DNA from 3 places in the Clostridium moutaii genome. Region 2 is predicted to be linked to each of the others. Evidence: predicted binding sites of a transcription regulator. Region 2 holds the regulator's gene; each other region holds the start of a gene.
What was found. The regulator Rex, encoded in region 2, represses fermentation and respiration genes when NADH is low (regulators of the CRP and FNR family bind a similar motif). The targets are predictions, from matches to a motif close to ATTGTTAANNNNTTAACAAT.

Region 1 (3,292 bases), on a different contig from region 2:
GAGCCATAATTGGATTCCTGCCCTATAATTTTAATCCGGCATCTATATTTATGGGGGACACAGGAGCACAATTGCTGGGATTTTTACTGGCAGCCATATCCATTGAAGGAGCTGTAAAATCAGCAGCGGCTTTTTCTATAGCAGTGCCTATTCTTGCACTTGGGATACCTATATATGATACCTTATTTGCCATGATAAGGAGAAAGATAAACGGCAGACCAATTATGCAAGCGGATAGAGGGCATCTACATCACAGGCTCCTTGATATGGGACTTACACAGAAACAGGCTGTTGCAATAATGTATGTTATAAGTGCAGTTCTTGGCAGCTTTTCCATAATAGCTATGGAGATAAATGCACAAAGGTCTTATTTGCTATTGATTATGGTTATGATTATTTTAGTTTTGATAGCCTGGAAAGCTGGATTTTTTAAACATAAAGAGTAAAATGGAGGATTTTATATGAAGAAAATCAAAAGTATTACAATATTTGGTACAAGGCCTGAAGCAATAAAGATGGCTCCCTTAATTAAGGAATTTGAAAAGATAGAAAATATAGAAAATAAGGTTTGTGTCACGGCTCAGCACAGGCAAATGCTTGATCAAGTTTTGGAGCTTTTTAAAATTCATCCAGATTTTGATTTGAATATAATGAAAAGCAAGCAGACTTTAACGGGAATAACCACTAGGGTTCTCCAAGGACTTGAAAATATATTTGAAGAAGAAAAGCCGGATTTAGTTATTGTACACGGAGATACAACTACTACTTTTGCAGGAGCTCTGGCAGCCTTCTATAAAAAAATAACAGTAGGCCATGTAGAGGCAGGTCTTAGAACTTATGATAAATACTTTCCTTTTCCTGAAGAAATGAACAGAAAACTTACTGGAGCTATAGCTGACTTGCACTTTGCCCCAACTTCAGGTTCTAAAAATAACCTCCTCAGAGAGGGAGTTCTTGAAAATAAAATATTTGTTACAGGAAACACGGTTATAGATGCCATGAATTTTACCGTAGAAAATGGTTATGTATTTAACAATAGTGAACTAAATCAGATAGATTATAATAACAAGAAAGTTATAATGGTAACTGCCCATAGAAGAGAAAATTGGGGAAAGGGAATTCAAAACATTTGTAATGCTCTTAAAAAGATTGCAAGGGATAATGAGGAAGTAGAAGTTATTTATCTTGTACACTTGAACCCTATAGTAAAAGACATGGTATATAAAATATTGGGCGAAGTTCCAAGAATACATTTGCTGCCTCCTCTTGATACCAAGGAAACCCACAATTTGATGAATAAATGTTATATGGTAATGACTGATTCAGGAGGACTTCAAGAAGAAGCACCTCATCTTGGAAAACCTGTATTGGTACTGAGAAATGTAACTGAAAGACCGGAAGCTGTAGAAGCAGGGACGGTAAAATTGGTTGGCACTGATGAGAGTAATATAGTTAAACTTGCAAATGAACTTATATTGAATTCAAATGAATATAATATAATGAGTAGAGCCATAAATCCCTATGGGGACGGCAAGGCATCTAGAAGGATAACAGCAGCTATTTTGCAGTATTTTCATATACAAAATAATGAGTATAAAGAGTTTCAATAAAATTTCTTTATGTGGAATTGAAAATTAGCTAAAAATTCAGCACTGATTTATATTAAAAACTTTGTGTTTTTTTTAACAAAAAACATTGATAAAAATTTAATTAGCTAGTATAATAAAGAGGATGACAGAAAACTTTGTAAATTAAAAATAGATAATTTAATTAAGGAGGATTAGTTATGAGGGATGTAGTTATTGTAAGTGCTGCAAGAACTGCTATAGGAAAATTTGGGGGAACGTTAAAAAATATTCCTGCGGTGGATTTAGGTGCTGCAGTTATAAAAGAAGCAGTGAAAAGATCCAATATTAAATCGGAGCTTATAGACGAGGTCATAATGGGAAATGTAATACAAGCAGGTCTTGGGCAAAGCCCAGCAAGACAAGCTGCTGTAAAAGCAGGTATTCCTGTGGAAATTCCAGCATTTACCTTGAATAAAGTCTGCGGCTCAGGACTTAGGGCAGTCAGCCTGGCAGCTCAAATTATAAAATCCGGGGATGAGGATATAATTGTAACTGGAGGAATGGAGAATATGTCTGCTGCTCCATATTTGCTTCCAAATGCCAGATGGGGACAGAGAATGGGAGACGGAAAATTGGTGGATTCCATGATAAAGGATGGTTTGTGGGAAGCCTTCAATAATTATCATATGGGAGTTACAGCTGAAAATATAGCAGAAAAATGGAACTTAACCAGAGAAATGCAGGATGAATTTGCGGCATCATCTCAACAAAAAGCAGAAGCAGCTATAAAGGGTGGAAAATTTAAAGATGAAATAGTGCCAATTGTTATAAAAGACAGAAAAAAGGGAGAAATAGTTTTTGATACAGATGAATTCCCTAGATTTGGCACAACTGCTCAATCCTTATCAAAGTTGAAACCCGCATTTAAAAAGGATGGAACTGTTACAGCCGGAAATGCTTCAGGAATAAATGATGCAGCAGCGGCATTAGTTGTAATGAGTGCAGATAAGGCAAAGGAAATGGGAATAGAACCACTTGCAAAAATTGTTTCCTATGGTACTAGAGGATTGGATCCTAAGATAATGGGATATGGGCCATTTTATGCAACTAAATTGGCATTGGAAAAAGCTAAGTTAAAGGTTGAAGATTTGGATTTAATAGAAGCAAATGAAGCATTTGCAGCTCAAAGTTTAGCTGTAGCTAAAGATTTAAAATTTGATATGAGCAAAGTAAATGTAAACGGTGGAGCACTGGCTCTTGGACATCCAGTCGGATGCTCAGGTGCAAGAATACTTACTACACTGCTTTATGAGATGAAAAGAAGAGATGTTAAAAAGGGTCTCGCTACATTATGCATAGGTGGTGGAATGGGAACTGCCATAATAGTGGAGAGATAATTTATTTGGAAAATTGGATGACATAAGGGATGTGTTTTTAGAAATCGATTTGTAAAAGGACACAAACCTTGTGTTTTTTTATAATAATTGCGTATTTATTATAGCTGAATTATAAATTGAAAGATGTGTAGATTTAATAAGTAATCATGGGCTAAAATCATGCAGATTGACTTAAATTGCGTAAAAACAGTTAATTAAGCGAAAAAATAGAACTTTTAGATTATATTTTTAAGGTATATAATTTTATTAGTTTATTTCTACACGGGGGAACTTAATGGATAAACATATTTTAGATATGGTGAAAAAGGTATCTGTCATCAATTTAGT
Region 2 (3,292 bases):
TACTTCTGTCTGTCATAGCAAATACTACAAATATATCTGCAACTCCTCCGTTTGTTATAAATATCTTCTGCCCATTTAAAACATAGTGATCTCCTTCAAGTATAGCTTGACTTTGTTGACCTGAGGCATCAGTACCTGCATTAGGTTCTGTCAATCCAAAAGCACCTAATTTTTCTCCTTTTGCCAATGGAATCAAATACTTCTTTTTCTGATCCTCTGTACCAAACTGTTGGACTAATGAAGCACAAAGTGAAGTATGTGCTGATAATATAACTCCAGTAGTGGCACAGGCCTTGGAAAGTTCTTCCACTGCTAATATATAGGATAAAGTATCTCCACCAGCTCCGCCATATTCAACTGGAAAAGGTATTCCCATCATCCCATACTTAGCCATCTTATCCACTGTTTCTTGAGGAAATCTCTCGGTTTCATCTATTTCAGCGGCTATTGGACTAACTTCTTTTTCGGTAAATTCTTTTACCATTTGTTTTACAAATCCTTGTTCCCTTGTTAATTCAAAATCCATTTATTTTACCCCCTAAATAGTTTAGAAGCTATAAAATATAGCTTTTGTAAACATTTAAAATAAGATCCCTATAATACAGCTGAGTTATTTATTTTTAAAGCACTTTTCTCTTTTTTCTACAAAGGCTGTCATTCCTTCTTTTTGATCTTCTGTAGCAAAACATTCCCCAAATACTTCTGATTCATAAGCTATTGCTGTATCTATGCCACATTGGATACCTTTATTTATAGCAGCTTTACACATTCTAACAGCTATAGGTGCATTATCGGCTATGCTATTTGCTAAATTCTTAGCTTCTTCCAATAATTTTTCTGGTTCAATTACTCTATTTACCAATCCTATTCTAAGAGCTTCTTCAGCTTTTATCATCTTTGCAGTATATATAAGTTCCTTAGCCATACCCAACCCCACTGTCCTTGCAAGCCTTTGAGTTCCACCAAAACCTGGAGTAATTCCAAGACCTACTTCCGGTTGTCCAAATTTAGCTTTGGATGAAGCTATTCTTATATCACAAGCTAATGATAGTTCGCATCCACCGCCCAGTGCAAAACCATTTACCGCTGCTATAACAGGTTTTTCTAGATTCTCTAGTTTTCTAAAAACTTTATTTCCCAGTATGCCGAATTTTCTTCCTTCAACAGAATTAAGATCCTTCATCTCTGTTATATCTGCTCCAGCTACAAAAGATTTACCTGCTCCCGTAATTATTACAACTAGTACACTATCATCTGTTCCAATGTCATCTATGGCACTATCTATTTCTTTTAATGTTTCCGAATTTAAAGCATTAAGTGCCTTAGGTCTATTTATTGTGATTAAAGCCAATTTCCCCTGCTTTTCAAGAATAATATTCCTATATTCCATATTAATCCCCCCAATTTTAAATATATTTATATTAAAATTAAACAGTTTATTAACAAACTATTGTTAATAATATCACAAATATACATAACAATAGATAAAGTAAATCTCTTTACTTTATTTATTATTATATACCTTAAAATTACACATTTCAATATAAATAAATATAATTACCGCTAATTTAATCATCTAAAATTAAAGCTCATAACTTACTATTTTAATTGATTTTTACTCCGTATCATTTAAAAGGCAGCTCAATGTCAATAAGCTGTCACTTAAATGAACATTTTCCACTTTCACATCCCCTGGTACAATAAGATCCACGGGAGCAAAATTCCAGATACCCCTTACTCCGTTTTTAACTAAAATATCGCAAACTTTTTGGGCATTATTACTTGGCACACATATTGATCCTATATCTATAACATTTTCTTTTAAATAGTCAGATAAATAATCTATATCATTTATTTCAATATCTCTAATCCTAATACCTATGAGTTTAGGATTTATATCAAATATAGCTTTTAACTCAAAACCTAATTTTTCAAATCTAGTATAATTAGCTATGGCCTGACCTATATTTCCTGCTCCTATTATTACTGTTCTATATAATTTTGTAAGTCCAAGTATGTTGCATATCTGGCTATACAATTCACTTACATTATATCCATACCCCTGCTGTCCGAAATCTCCAAAACAATTTAAATCCTGTCTTATCTGGGAGGCTGTAAACCCAATTTTTTCACTTAATTCTTTTGAAGATATTCTATCTACGTCATTTCTCATTAAATCGCTTAAATACCTATGGTATTTTGGTAATCTTTTTATAACAGCCATTGATATATTCTTTTTTCTATCCATAAAGCACCTCATATTTATAAAATTTAGTGTATCAACTACTATATTTATTTATAGCAAATAATCTTATATGATTTAGTTCTATCATTTATACTATTATTTTATTATAACATATGTCAATAGTTTCTTTTTTATTATTTTATTTACTACCTTCTTATATTTTTATATGTTTTCAACAAAATATAATTATAATTTCTATAATAACACAAATAGTACTACAAAAAAGTCACCATACATAGTAAAATATTAATGATTAAGGAAGGTGTTATTACTTATGATAGTTTTAAGTTGCAAAAATATTCATAAAAGCTATGGAATAAAAATTATACTTGAAGATATAACTTTCAACATAAATGAAGGAGACAGAGTAGGATTAATAGGTCCAAATGGAGCTGGTAAGTCTACCTTGTTTGACATTTTGACAAATAAATCAAGTTACGATAATGGAGATTTGTATATAGATAAATCCAAGACATTAGGTTATTTAACCCAACATCTCTCTTTAAATTCTTCAAATACAATTTATGATGAAATGTATACTGTATTTGAGGATCTTGTTAATTTGGAAAAGAGGCTTAGCAAACTAGAATCCTTAATGAATGAACCCTATGATCTTCATAATGAAGATTATCACAATAAATTAATTGACGATTATACCACTCTTTCAGAACTTTATACAAATAGAGGGGGGTATACTTACAAAGCGGAGATAAGCAAAGTTTTAAAAGGATTGGGGTTTTCTGAAGATGAATACAGCAGACCTATAAATGTACTAAGTGGAGGCAAAAAGACACGTGTGGCCCTTTGCAAGCTGCTTTTAACAAGGCCTGATATACTTTTATTAGATGAGCCGACCAATCATTTGGACCTGGATGCCATAGAATGGCTGGAAGACTACTTAAAAGTCTATAAGGGTACTGTTATAATAATATCCCATGACAGATATTTTCTAGATGCTATAACACATTCCACCATTGAACTCATAAATGGTCATGTAAATCATTATGGCGGTAATTATACCAAATACTTAGAACTTAAAAAAAAGAA
Region 3 (3,292 bases), on a different contig from region 2:
CAGGATGATCTTCCGAAGGGCAAGGCCATAGCACCCCATCCAGGCTTTCTACCTTCTCATAAGTTGCACCTGCAAATTTAGGACAAAGTCCTATAAGTTCATCCCATATTTCTTTTGTATTATCATAGTGCATTTCATATCCCATAGCTGAAGATATCTCACAAATTATCTGCCAATCGTGCTTAACATCACCACTTGGTTCAACTGCCTTGTTAAATTTTTGAAATCCCCTGTCCGCACAGCTGTATACGCCTTCATGTTCACCCCAGGAAGTTGCAGGTAATATTACATCTGCGCGCAAAGTTGTTTTATTCATAAATATATCCTGAACCACTAAGAATTCCAATTCATCTAAAGCTTTTTTAAGATCATTTGAATTTGGATCGCTTTGAATAGAATCCTCTCCCATAATATAGTATGCTTTTAGTTTATGATTTTGAAGTACCAATTGAGGGACCTCAGTTATATGGTATCCTATTTTATCTGGAAGTTTTTCAACTCCCCATGCTTTTTCAAATTTCTTCCTTACATTTTCATCCGTTACACTTTGATATCCAGGAAAAACATTGGGAAGTGCACCCATGTCACAGGCGCCCTGTACATTATTTTGACCTCTTACAGGTCCTATTCCTACACTTGGTCTTCCATAATTTCCTGTAAGCAGAGCAAGTGAAGCCAATCCTTTCACCACATCCACAGCTTGACCAAATTGACATACCCCCATACCATAAAGTATCATAGGATTTTTAGCGGCGGCATACATTTTCATGGCCTTTTTTATCTTTTCTGCTGGGACTCTTGATATTTTCTCTACATATTCAGGTGTGTATTTTTTTAATACTTTACTGTATTCTTCAAAACCCTCCGTATATTTTTCAACATACTCTTTATTATACAAGCCCTCATTTATAAGAACATTTGCAAAACCGTTTACAAGAGCCATATTGGTACCGCCTTTTAGCGTAAGCCATAGATCTGAAATTCTTACACTTTCCGTTATTCTGGGATCAACAACAACTATCTTTGCACCTTTTTCCCTTGCCTTTACTACTCTTCTTGCAACTATAGGATGGGACTCCGCCGGATTATAACCAAAAATAAAAATCAAATCTGCATTGTCAATTTCAGGAATGCTATTGGACATGGCGCCATTACCAAGTACGCTAGCAAGCCCTGCTACAGATGGCGCATGACAGACTCTAGCACAATTATCCACATTATTTGTTCCTATAACTGCTCTCATAAATTTCTGCATAATATAATTTGCTTCATTGCCCGGACCCCTGGAACAGCCTGTACCCATTATTGAATCAGCACCATACTTATTTTTTATTTCCGTAAGTTTTTCAGAAGTATATTTTATAGCTTCTTCCCAGCTGACTTCTGCTAAATCCCCATTTTTCCTTATCATAGGTTTTTTTATTCGTGAAGTCAATATTTTGGGATCATTTAAAAAATCCCATCCATAATAGCCTTTAAGGCACAAGCTCCCTTCATTAGTTCTGCCCAATGCAGGTTCCGCCCTTTTAATCTTGCCATCTTCAACAATCAAATACAGTCTGCAACCAGCACCACAGTAAGGACAAACAGTTAAAACTTTACTCTCCATAATAATTACCCCATTTTAATTATATTTTTATATAAATATCTATTATAATAGTATCACTAAGTGGTGTATTATTTCAATTATTAATAGATCTTATTTTATTATGAAATACCATTGCACCTTATTAATAATTTGACATGGACTTTTACAAAAGTTATACTAAATTTAAAATATCTTATAACATGGAGGATAAGCATGAAAAACACAGTATTTTTAAACTCTGAAAAGATAAATTTTGATAATAAAATTGACTTTTCAAAGTTAAGTGAGTTTACTAAAGTTACATTATATAATAGCAGTACTGAAGATGAAATTCTTAAAAGGGTTGAAAATCAAAATATTGTTGTAACTAAAGAGCTTCCTTTAAACGGAAACTTAATATCCAAATTTCCACCTTCTGTAGAACTTATCTGTGAAGCTGGTACAGGTTATAACAATATAGATACAAAAACTGCCGGTGAAAAAAACATCATGGTTTGTAATGTGCCCGGTTACAGTACAGATGCCGTAGCCCAGCTTGCCATAACTTTCATATTGAATTTATGTTCATCTCTTGTTCTGCAGCAAGTCATGTTAAATGAAAAGGATTTTGATAATTTTACCAGGGATCTCCAAGTATCTCATTCTGAAATAAAAGGCAAAATCCTTGGAGTAATTGGCGCAGGTGCCATAGGTCAGCGGGTAATAAAAACAGCTTTAAATCTGGGTATGAAAGTTTTAGTATACAACAGAAGTTTAAAACCAATTGCAAATGTAAAATTTGTTACTTTGGAAGAACTGTTAGGTAACAGTGACTTTGTAACAATTCATTGTCCTCTTACAGAAAATACAAAATATCTCATAGATAAAGATAAATTAAAACTTATGAAATCTTCTTCCTTTATTATAAACACCGCAAGAGGTCCTATAATAAATGAAAAAGATCTAATAGAAGCATTACATAATAAGACAATTGCAGGTGCAGCCCTTGACGTTCAGGAACATGAACCATTTGATTTAAATAATCCTCTGTTTTCAATGAGAAATGTTATCTTAACTCCACACATAGGCTGCAAATGTATTGAAACAAGACAGAGACTTGTAGAACTTTTAGGCAATAATATTAAAGCTTTTATAAATAAAAATCCGATTAATTCAGTGAACAGTTAATAGCTGTTCACCTTTTTATTTTTTAAGTTGCTTTTTAAAGTATAGAGTTCTATACTTTAAAAAGTGTTTATAATTGACAATTTAAATTCTTTATGGGTGGTGGTGTTATGATGACAATAAAAATCACATTATTGTGTATCGCAGCATTCTTTGCTGCATTTGTAGATTCCATAGCAGGCGGAGGAGGTATAATAAGCCTTCCGGCCTTTTTGATGACAGGCATTTCTCCTCATATGGCACTGGGCACAAATAAATTTTCATCAACCTGTGCCTCTTTTACCAGTTCAATGAAATTTGCACAATCTGGTAAGGTAGATTTTAAAATATTAAGATTTCTAGCGCCTTTTACTTTGGTGGGTTCTATAATAGGTGCCCATACTATGTTAAATATTGATGCTAAATATCTAAACACTATAGTTTTAATACTCCTACTTATGGTAAGCGCCTATAGTATATTTTCTAAAAATGTTGGGATGGAAGATAAATTTACAGGATTAAAGAAAAAGCTTGTATTTCTTGGTATTTTATTGGCTTTTA

Region 1: AB8U03_RS03710 (acetyl-CoA C-acetyltransferase) is a predicted target of Rex. The motif match lies at 1,671-1,690, and genes of this name have one in related genera.
Region 3: fdhF (formate dehydrogenase subunit alpha) is a predicted target of Rex. The motif match lies at 1,633-1,652, and genes of this name have one in related genera.

The regions. Positions count from the first base shown of each region.
Region 1 covers NZ_JBGEWD010000002.1:199,126-202,417, reverse strand. The annotation lists gene AB8U03_RS03720 (MraY family glycosyltransferase) at 1-446, shown strand, start outside; gene wecB (non-hydrolyzing UDP-N-acetylglucosamine 2-epimerase) at 462-1,610, shown strand; gene AB8U03_RS03710 (acetyl-CoA C-acetyltransferase) at 1,787-2,965, shown strand; gene AB8U03_RS03705 (ATP synthase subunit I) at 3,240-3,292, shown strand, end outside.
Region 2 covers NZ_JBGEWD010000004.1:118,921-122,212, forward strand. The annotation lists gene AB8U03_RS06085 (acyl-CoA dehydrogenase) at 1-526, opposite strand, end outside; gene AB8U03_RS06090 (short-chain-enoyl-CoA hydratase) at 611-1,390, opposite strand; gene AB8U03_RS06095 (redox-sensing transcriptional repressor Rex) at 1,616-2,248, opposite strand; gene AB8U03_RS06100 (ABC transporter ATP-binding protein) at 2,520-3,292, shown strand, end outside.
Region 3 covers NZ_JBGEWD010000001.1:271,537-274,828, forward strand. The annotation lists gene fdhF (formate dehydrogenase subunit alpha) at 1-1,609, opposite strand, end outside; gene AB8U03_RS01475 (NAD(P)-dependent oxidoreductase) at 1,802-2,755, shown strand; gene AB8U03_RS01480 (TSUP family transporter) at 2,866-3,292, shown strand, end outside.